DNA from 3 places in the Paenibacillus sp. YYML68 genome. Region 3 is predicted to be linked to each of the others. Evidence: riboswitches for the same ligand, from Rfam matches in the RefSeq annotation. Region 3 holds a riboswitch; each other region holds the start of a gene.

Region 1 (3,262 bases), 1.2 Mb from region 3:
TTTGTTCCGAGCTTGCCGACGCTTGCTCCGCCGAGGCGGATACCTCTTGAATTTGCTCAACGGCTATACGCATTGCGTCTCTTACCTCTGCGAACGTTTCCCCGGCCTTCTGAACTGCCGTGCTGCCGACCTGCACATCCTCCACACTCTGATCGATGGCAACTACGATCTTCTCGGTGCTCTGTTGAATGTGGGCGATCAGTTCCTCTACCTGGGCAGCAGACTGCTGGGTCATTCCGGCCAGCTTCTTGACTTCGTTCGCTACAACGGCAAAGCCTCTGCCCTGCTCGCCTGCACGTGCCGCCTCAATGGAGGCGTTCAGCGCCAACAGGTTCGTCTGATTCGATATTTCACTAATCAGCTTCACAATGTCGCCGATTTCTTGAGAATGCTTATGTAGATGCCCGACCTCTACGGCGGCGCCTCCGACGGATCGCTGGATGCCTTCCATCTGATCGATCGTCTGCTCAATTGAGCTATAACTCTGCTCAACCGACTCTCTGGTTACGAGTGCAATGTCGGATACGGTTGCCGACGACTCCGCGATCCGCTGCAGCGCGATCGCCATCTCCTGCATCGCAACGACACATTCGCGGGCGCCTTTATCCTGCGATTGACTGCCGCTGCTCACCTCCATGATCGTACTAGCGATCCCTTGAGCAGCCGATGCGGACTGCTCTGCGCTTGCTGTCAGCTCCTCGGAGCTGGCTGCTGTCTGTTCCACGGTAGTCTGCACCTGGTGGATTAGCATGCGTAGCTGCTCAGTCATCTCGCGGAACGAAGAAGCCAGCACACCGAGCTCCTCCTTATTGCGGATGCGCAGGTCTTGGTCACGAAGATCGCCCGAGGCGATCGCTCTTGCCGCGTGAGTCAACGCGATGATCGGTCTTGACAAGCTGCGTGAGATGAAATAGCCGAGCAAGGCTGAAACCACAATGGTGATACCCAGCGACATATACAGGATCCGTTTGATGTTGTCGGCACGCGCAGCATTGTCCGTTATCCCTTGCTGCATCAGCTCCTTCTGGCCATTGGCGATCTCTTCGGCGAGCTGCCCCATCTCCCTAGCTATCGGGAACACTTCCTTATTGGCATACATCAGCTGCTCTTGCTTGGAGGAGATCGCAAATACGGAGCTGGTCACGTCAAGATACCTCTTATTCAGATCAATCAGCTTCGCCAGCTTCTGCTTGTCTTCCTCACGATGTACCAACAACGATGCCGATCCAATTCCCATTCTCGCGTCTCGGTTAGCAGCAAGAAGCCTCTGCTTCGAGCTCTCGTCCTGGGTTAGCAAGTAATCCTGGAGACTGCTTGTCTGCAGCGCAGCCTTCGTCTCAACGCGCATCATCGTGCTAGCGATGACGGCACGACGTTCGATGAGGTCTTCATAGATCGTTACCAATCGAGACTGAAAATAGATCGAAGTAATGCCTTGCAACACAACAAAGAACAGAATAATACAAAATCCGCCATACAGTTTCTTGCTGATTGTCCACTTCATAAGCTGCACCTTCCCCAATCTGTTCATACATCATACGCAAAAATGCTGAGGCGTTCGGCCGGCAAGCGCAAAAAAACCGACCAATAGGGAGCGGTTTGACCATTAACACCACTTGGCAGCCCAGCCGCCCTAGTGAAGCCGAAGCTTTACTTTAGGCCTGAAGCTTTGCGTCCCCGTCTTTCGCCGAGTTTGCCTTTACGTATGGGATTCAATATATAGGACTAATGTCTCATAGCCAATTTTACTAAAAGAAGGCCAAAAAATCTATTGGAAAATTGAGCTTGTCTTAGTATAGTTACAATAAAGAGGCAGTCGGCACGCTGCTGCTAGCTTGGCGTGCGACTACCTCTGTTGAACCGTCGTCAAGCCGTCGATGAGTGCCGCTTGATGACTGGAAGTGTCACTGTGAATGTGCTGCCACTGCCTTCCTCGCTGTCCACGGCGATCATACCGCGATGATCCTGCACTATTTTTTGACAGATCGACAAGCCGAGTCCGGTTCCCGTCTCCTTCGTCGTGAAGAAGGGGCTGAATATGCGCTCCATCTGTTCGGAAGAGATGCCCATTCCAGTATCCTTAATCTCGATCGCAACGAAATGCTCAGACAACGGATACATCCGAACCGTTAAGGTGCCAGGCTCTCTCATCGCCTCAAGTCCGTTCTTCATCAAGTTCAGCAGCACTTGGATCAGCTTCTGCGGGTCAGCCATTACCTCAACATCATGCTCCGCTGACATATTCTGAACCTGATGACCATGATGAATCGCTGACGACTCAGCCAACTGCACCGCGCGACTGACGCACGCTTCAAGGCTAGAGCGAGACATCTGCGCCGATTGCGGACGGGAATATTGTAAAAACTCGTTCGTCAGCTCGCTCATTCTGTTAATTTCATCCAATATAATCGTGTAGTACGGAGCAATATCCCCCTTCTGCATCCCGACCTGTAAGAAGCCCTTCACCGCAGTTAACGGATTGCGTATCTCATGGGCAAGTCCAGCAGCCAGCTCGCCCACCGCCTTCAGCTTCTCGTTACGTGTCAGCCTCTCTTCCTCACTCTTCCACTTCACCTTCTTCCGGGCAAGCAGCTGTTCCTCGAGCTTCATCAGAAGCTCCTGCTCGCTCAGCCCATAATCAGGATACAGCAATTGGGTATAAATAAACTCCAACCCGCTATGCTCGGACAGCTCCTCATCGAGAATCGTACGGACACGCTCCTCATCCTCATCGGTCACGAGCACGAACTTGTCTCCTTGATACCTCGCAAGTATGAGCGCATGGGGAAACAAGTGCTTCAAAGCTTGTCCCGTACATTCCAGCAAATAGTTCACTTGCCGATGGCCCAGCTCCAAATTATGTATGCGTATATCCTTCACATCAATTAAGTACATTGAGAACGCAGGCCGTAATCGAATCGGCATTGTCAGAAGCTTGCGCAGCTGAATATGAAGCCCTCTATAATTGAGAAGACCCGTCAATGAATCGGTCTCGCTAATGGCTCGCAGTCGATACAGCGCGTGAATGGTCTTCTCCAAATATTCGATGAACAGGAAGCTTAGGCTGCCCACAATGGCGAGTACAAGTGCATATTGGAGCATCACGCTAAAGTGCTGTGTGTTCGATTGGATCAACCAAGTCATGCCAATCGCTGTAATGGTTGAATATAGCGTTGTCATCCATACCCATGCCAATATTCCGTTCAGCCTGATATAGCGTAGCAAGCATGCACATGCCCCACCCCCGATCAATGTGACCAAC
Region 2 (3,262 bases), 670 kb from region 3:
TAAGACTCAGCACTTATATGATAAATACAGAGCGTACACTTTGAGCATTCAAGGTGTACGCTCTTTTTTGTGCGTGCGGAGAAGGAGGTGGGGGGCGTACGCTAATGCACGGGGCATGGGCAGGCGCGGCTATGGCGCTCGCGGATAGCGCCCGAAGCGTACGCTAAAGGGCGGCGCCTGCGCTCGGCGCGGTCATGGCGCGCGCGGATAGCGCCCGAAGCGTGCGCTAAAGCGCGGCGCCTGCGCTCGGCGCGGTTATGGCGCGCGCGGATAGCGCCCGAAGCGTACGCTAAAGGGCGGCGCCTGCGCTCGGCGCGGTCATGGCGCGCGCGGATAGCGCCCGAAGCGTGCGCTAAAGCGCGGCGCCTGCGCTCGGCGCGGTTATGGCGCGCGCGGATAGCGCCTGAAGCGTACGCTAAAACGCAGCGCCTGCGCCAGGCACGGTCATGGCGCGCGCGGATAGCGCACGAAGCGTGCGCTAAAGCGCGGCGCCTGCGCTCGGCGCGGTCATGGCGCGTGCGGATAGCGCCCGAAGCGTACGCTAAAACGCAGCGCCTGCGCCAGGCACGGTCATGGCGCGCGCGGATAGCGCACGAAGCGTGCGCTAAAGGGCGGCGCCAGCGCTCGGCGCGGTCATGGCGCGCGCGGATCGCGCACGAAGCGTGCGCTAAAGGGCGGCGCCAGCGCCGGGCGCGGTTATGGCGCTCGCGGATAGCGTACGAAGCGTACGCTAAAACGCGGCGCCAGCGCCGGGCGCGGTCATGGCGCGCGGATAGCGCCCGAAGCGTACGCTAAAGCGCGGCGCCTGCGCTCGGCGCGGTCATGGCGCGCGGATAGCGCCCGAAGCGTACGCTAAAGCGCGGCGCCTGCTCCCCACGCCTGTACGCTCCAGCCTCTGACGGCTCACCGCGCCCCGCTGCTTCCCACAACGTGCCCAACGCGTGGGCTAACTCTCCGCCGCCAGCCCCTCCGCACGCCATAGCGCATAGAAGTACAGACTTGCCTCCGGCAGACCATGTACGCGAATGTACGTGGCTCCAGCCGGCAGTATGTCAACGGCATGCTGCAGCCCCTCGAGACTCGTAATCGCGGCATCAGCAGCATGAAGCTCAGTCAACCGGCTCATGTCGGCAGCTGTAACCGAGTTAGCTTCCCCTAGCTGAAGCTGTGCCTTGACCGCCTTTTCCAAATGTATATCGGTAAATGCAACACGCCAAGACGCAGCCATCGCCGAGGGGGTACCGGAGCCTAAGGACATGCTGCAGACGATTAGTAAGACAGATACGGTGACTATAACCATTCCAATGCTACGTGATCCTCTCTATATTTTAGAGGATTGGCGTGAACAGTCAACAGAAAATGATACTCAGTGTATCAATCTATGGAGACATAGCCACCTCGTCCTGAGGCTGCACAAATATAGCCTCACAACAGCATATAATCAATCAATCCGCGTTAAATTTTTTTTGATTAAACGAACATTTTCTTCTGTCTGTATTGACAAAAGTGACATAAAATGAGATACATATTGTATCGGACGAAATAAATAGGCAGCGATGATTCTTACTCTATATGTGGGCACTTGGGGTAAGGGGAGCTAGTAGTGCAACCGGCCATCAAGCAGCATACGATGGCTATTTTTTATGCCTAAGCAGATGAAGGACATGAATCAGTGATTATGCGAGGGGGTGCGTCGGATGGGGCAGAAGCTGACCGTCATGCTGTCTACAGAAGGGACTTACCCGTTCTATCAAGGCGGCGTCAGTACCTGGTGCGACATACTTGTGAGGAAGCTCTCGAACATTGATTATGTGCTGTACAGTGTCATTACTGATCCTTACGTGTTGCCCAAGTTCAAGATTCCTAAGCATGCGCTGCTGAAGTCGATGCCGCTATGGGGAACTGAGGAGCCGTGCGAGCACCTGGACATTCCGTTCTCCCAAGTATACCTCGCCAAGAAACGAACAACGCCCAAGGTCATTCAAGAACAGTTCATTCCACTATTTACGACTCTCGTGGAGGAACTGATTGGACTCGACCGCAACCCCCAAGAGCTTGCTCAGGTGATGCATGCACTGTACCGTTACTTCCAGGAGTATGAGTACAAGGAGTCGTTCAAGTCTGAGTTGACCTGGGATGTATACAAGCGGATCGTGATGTCCGCCCCATCGCTTCCTGCACCAGACCTGTACGGCATGATCCAGAGCCTCGGGTGGATCTTCCGCTTTTTCAACCTATTGAACAATCCTGTTCCGAAGGCTCATGTCTCGCATTCCTCGGCTGCTGCGTTCTGCGGCATTCCATGCGTGCTTGCGAAGCTGGAGCACGGGACGCCGATATTGTTAACCGAGCACGGCGTCTATTTACGTGAGCAGTACTTGTCACTTGCGAAGCGGGGACTGTCCTCGTTCCTGAACACGTTCCTCGTTCGACTCATCTCGTCTATCGTCACCTTGAATTACGCCTATGCGGACCAAGTATCACCCGTTTGTCAGTACAACACACGTTGGGAGACTCGACTTGGGGTAGAAGCGGACAAGATCAAGGTCATCTACAATGGGGTGGATGATAAAATTTTCCTGCCTTCGCCAAGTCCCGGCAACGCTCATCCGACTGTTGTGACTGTTGCGCGGATCGATCCGAATAAGGACATTCTCACGCTGATCCGATCTGCCATGCTGGTGAAGCAGCGTATTCCGAATGTGAAATATGTCATCCACGGCAGCGTCGCAGTACCTGATTATTACGAGGAATGCGTGAAGCTCAGAGATCAGCTTGGTCTGGAGGCTACGGTGATCTTCGCAGGTCATACTCAAGATATGGCGGGCGCTTACCGGAGCGGGGACGTCGTCGTGCTGTCGAGTATTTCGGAGGCGTTCCCTTACGCCGTAGTTGAGGCAATGATGACGGCAAGACCTGTCGTCGCGACGAATGTCGGAGGGATCAGCGAGGCGCTCGGAGATACGGGCTACATCGTGACGCCTCGAGATGCGGAGGCGCTGGCTGAGCAGACAGCTCTCTTGCTGCAGGACGCGGAGCTGCGGCGTACGCTCGGCAAGGCGGCGAGAGCTCGGGCGATGAGCTTCCTGACCTTGGATAAAGTGCTGGAGCAGCATATGAAGAGCTACATCCAGCTATCGGTTCAATCGGACATGGCGATGCGCGAGAGCGCGGCTTCGGTGCATGTGGTGGACCGACAGCGAATCTATGTTCAGCAGGGCTACACGTTGAAAAGCCAAGGCTATTATCCCGAGGCCGTCAC
Region 3 (3,262 bases):
GTTCCCAATGCTACCAGTTGGGCAAGTACCCGTTGACATGCAGAAGCTGGAGCAGACATATATAGATTCCGAAGCTGCTATATTCCTCGTGGCTGCTGCGGAGGACGGCTCGATCCTCGGAACCGTCGGTGTCGTCACGTATGACGATCGGATCCAGCAGGTGAAGGGGCGCTATAGGCTGGAGCGCACCGCTGAGATTGTTCGCTGTTATGTGCATGCTGCGGCGCGGCGGACCGGGATAGGCTCGATGCTTGTTCGCGAGGCGCTTCGCTTCAGCGAGCAGCACGGGTATGAGCAGCTGTACTTACATACGCAGCGGTTCTTGCCGGGGGCCGTCGGCTTCTGGGAGCGACATGGCTTCACCATTGTGTGCGAGGAGACCGACGATTGGCAGACGGTGCACATGGAGCGAGGCTATCTGTGAGGTTGTAGAAGTATGCATACATTTACAGAGACTGGACATCATAGGCGTAAACCAATGAGGCAATGGGAGTGAGTTCATGGCGAACGTTTCTGTAGAAGCAATGACTAGCGCAGAGATGGGCAAGCTCTGGGCTACGTACCTGTTCAATAACTATTCTGGCTACGTTCTGACCGTATTTGAGCATCATGCAGCCGATGAGCAGATCAAGCAGCTGCTGCAGCGCGCAAGGCAGCTAGGCGAGAGCAACCAGCAAGCCGTCAAGCAGATGATGCAGGAGCATCAGTTCCCTATACCGGAAGGCTTCAGCCAGCAAGATATAGACTTGAGCGCTCCGCCGCTATATACCGATCCGTTCTATCTATATTATTACACGAAAATGGCATCCGCCGGTCTTGAGTTCTATGTCAGCACTATGCCGCTCATGACGCAGCCTTCCATTCGGAAGCTGTTCAATGGGTTCATGACCGACACGATTGCACTCTTGAATGAGCTGGTCGATCTGAAGATGTCGAAGGGGCTGTATGTGAAGCCGCCCTACATCCCTATCCCGGAGCGTGTGACGTATGCGAAGAGCGCTAATTATTTATCCGGCTTTCTTAAGGAAAAAAGAAGTCTGCATGCGCTCGGCATTACCTCGATATTTAACGATATCCAATTCTCATATGTGATGCATGCGTACTTGCTCGGGTTCAGTCAGGTGGCCAAGAACGAAGAGATTCGGCGTTATGTGACTCGATGCAGCTCGTTGCTCTCCGAGCTTACGATGGAGCTGCGTACATTGCTCGAGGACGAGAGTATCGGAGCCGGACTACCGACGGAGGCGAACGTCACAGCTTCAACCCGTGCCCCATTCTCGGACAAGCTGATGCTGTTTATGAGCAATCAGGTGATGTCCGTCTTGATCCGACTATTAGGTAGATCGTTCTCGGAGACGAGTCGGCACGACCTGTCTGTCTTATATATGAAGCAGCTGGCTAAGGTCAGTACCCTTGCCCAGGATGGCATGAAGCTTCTCTTGGATCAAGGCTGGTTCGAGGAGCCGCCGCAGTCGCCGAATCGACAGCAGCTTATTCGACAACACTAAGAGGCGAAGTGAATCTGTAGTCGTACATGTTATGCGGCTGAAGCTTGCATCTGAACGATGGACAGGGAGGTCGTCATTATAGTATGGGTCTAAAGTCACTGTTATGACGTGCGAAAAGGGATAAACAGATATATTCACGCAGAGTAAGTGCCTCTATGTTCCTGGGTAAAATATTCTGACAATTAGTCTTTGTGTCGGATTACGTAATATATTGTCGTGCGGTAAGATGTAATCAAGATATCGGATCGGCGAGCACAACACTCCGCTGAATCTCGATAAAGGCAAACCCGGTGAAAGCCGGCGACGCAAAGCTACAGGGGCTACGAACGTGCATAGCGTTCTTGCCAGCCAGCTGCCGAAAGATGCAGGGGAGTTTTCTTATGCAGAAAACCCTCCTTTCGGGATCCATCCACAGGTGGGTATTTTGTCATGAGAAGGAGGGAATGCATAGGTGAGGCTGGTCGTTCGGGAGAGCGGAATACAGCTAGCAGAGACAATTATGGAAGCGTTAACATTCGGTCGGCGGCTGCGCGGGCTCATGCTGACAGCTTCCTTGCCCGAAGGGTGCGGACTGCTCCTTCGGCCGTGCAGGTCGGTGCATACGTTCTTAATGAAGTACGCGATCGATGTTGTACATCTGGATGAAGAGGAACGCATCGTAGGGCTGGAGCATGAATTGAGGCCGGGACGCATCGGGGCTGTATTCGCCGGGACTCGCTCGGTTGTCGAGCTTCCGGCTGGCACGTTGAGGCGAAGCGGCGGGATTGAAGTCGGACAGACTGTGCAATGGTTACACCACTACACGAATCGGAGGCGATTGCTATGATGAACAAGCTGAGAGGTCTGTGGAATGATGAGCAAGGTCAAGGGATGACAGAGTATGGTCTGGTGCTCGGACTGATCGCGGTAGCGGTCGTAGCTGCACTCATCGCGCTGCGCGGACATATCGTGAGCCTATTCGATAATGCGGAGGCAACGGTCAATACAGGTGTGACGGAGATGTCGACGACGCCGTAATGACTTCTCTCATAGGTGTGGAGGGCCGTGCGTTGGAGCAACGTACGGCCTTCTTCGTCCCATAGTTCCCTGAATTCCCAAGCATAGGACAAGGAGGAGCTCGCATGTGGCAGGATACCGTGCTGATCGTTGTGCTGATCATCTGTGTGGTCACAGACATAAGAAGTCGTAAAATTTACAACAAGGTCATCTTCCCGACGCTGGTGCTTGCCGTATCGCTGCATGCGGTCCATGGTGGCTGGCATGGTCTAGGTCATTCGCTAACAGGCTTCGCGGTCGGTCTTGGAGTGCTCCTCTTGCCGTATATGCTCGGTGGGATGGGGGCCGGTGATGTGAAGCTGCTGGCGCTCGTCGGTGCACTGAAGGGCGCGATGTTCGTGCTGACTGCCTCGGTCTACATGGCGCTCGTCGGTGCGGTTATGGCGCTTGTGATCGTACTGTTCAAGGACGGGTTCATGACGAGGCTGCGATTCATCGGGTATATCGTCGTCTGCTTGCGGCATCGGATGAAGCCACAGCTGAAGGGTAGCTTCTCCTCGGGGACGTATCCGTATGGCGTGGCGATTGCTTGCGGCTGCGTTGCCTCCTTATGGCTGAAGGGATGGGGAGCGGGATGATCAGGGAGGAGAAGGGTCAGTCATTGGTCGAGTTCGCTCTGCTACTACCGATCATGCTATTGCTGCTGTGCGGTATTGTCGATCTGGGCAGGCTGCTGTTCGCCTACTCCAGTCTGAACT

Evidence for each region. Region 3 has a riboswitch for cyclic di-GMP ahead of PAE68_RS03930 (DUF192 domain-containing protein). Riboswitches for the same ligand answer to the same signal wherever they lie in the genome.
Region 1: another riboswitch for cyclic di-GMP. It lies ahead of PAE68_RS09505 (methyl-accepting chemotaxis protein); the one in region 3 lies ahead of PAE68_RS03930 (DUF192 domain-containing protein).
Region 2: another riboswitch for cyclic di-GMP. It lies ahead of pelF (GT4 family glycosyltransferase PelF); the one in region 3 lies ahead of PAE68_RS03930 (DUF192 domain-containing protein).

What each region holds. Positions count from the first base shown of each region.
Region 1 covers NZ_BQYI01000001.1:2,083,054-2,086,315, reverse strand. Annotated here, with positions in the region: gene PAE68_RS09505 (methyl-accepting chemotaxis protein) at 1-1,504, opposite strand, end outside; cyclic di-GMP riboswitch class I at 1,616-1,708, opposite strand; gene PAE68_RS09500 (sensor histidine kinase) at 1,867-3,262, opposite strand, start outside.
Region 2 covers NZ_BQYI01000001.1:1,525,993-1,529,254, forward strand. Annotated here, with positions in the region: gene glnA (type I glutamate--ammonia ligase) at 1-3, shown strand, start outside; gene PAE68_RS06740 (hypothetical protein) at 947-1,300, opposite strand; cyclic di-GMP riboswitch class II at 1,541-1,623, shown strand; gene pelF (GT4 family glycosyltransferase PelF) at 1,698-3,262, shown strand, end outside.
Region 3 covers NZ_BQYI01000001.1:854,369-857,630, forward strand. Annotated here, with positions in the region: gene PAE68_RS03920 (GNAT family N-acetyltransferase) at 1-424, shown strand, start outside; gene PAE68_RS03925 (DUF3231 family protein) at 501-1,508, shown strand; cyclic di-GMP riboswitch class I at 1,779-1,868, shown strand; gene PAE68_RS03930 (DUF192 domain-containing protein) at 1,960-2,334, shown strand; gene PAE68_RS03935 (Flp family type IVb pilin) at 2,331-2,525, shown strand; gene PAE68_RS03940 (A24 family peptidase) at 2,630-3,142, shown strand; gene PAE68_RS03945 (TadE/TadG family type IV pilus assembly protein) at 3,139-3,262, shown strand, end outside.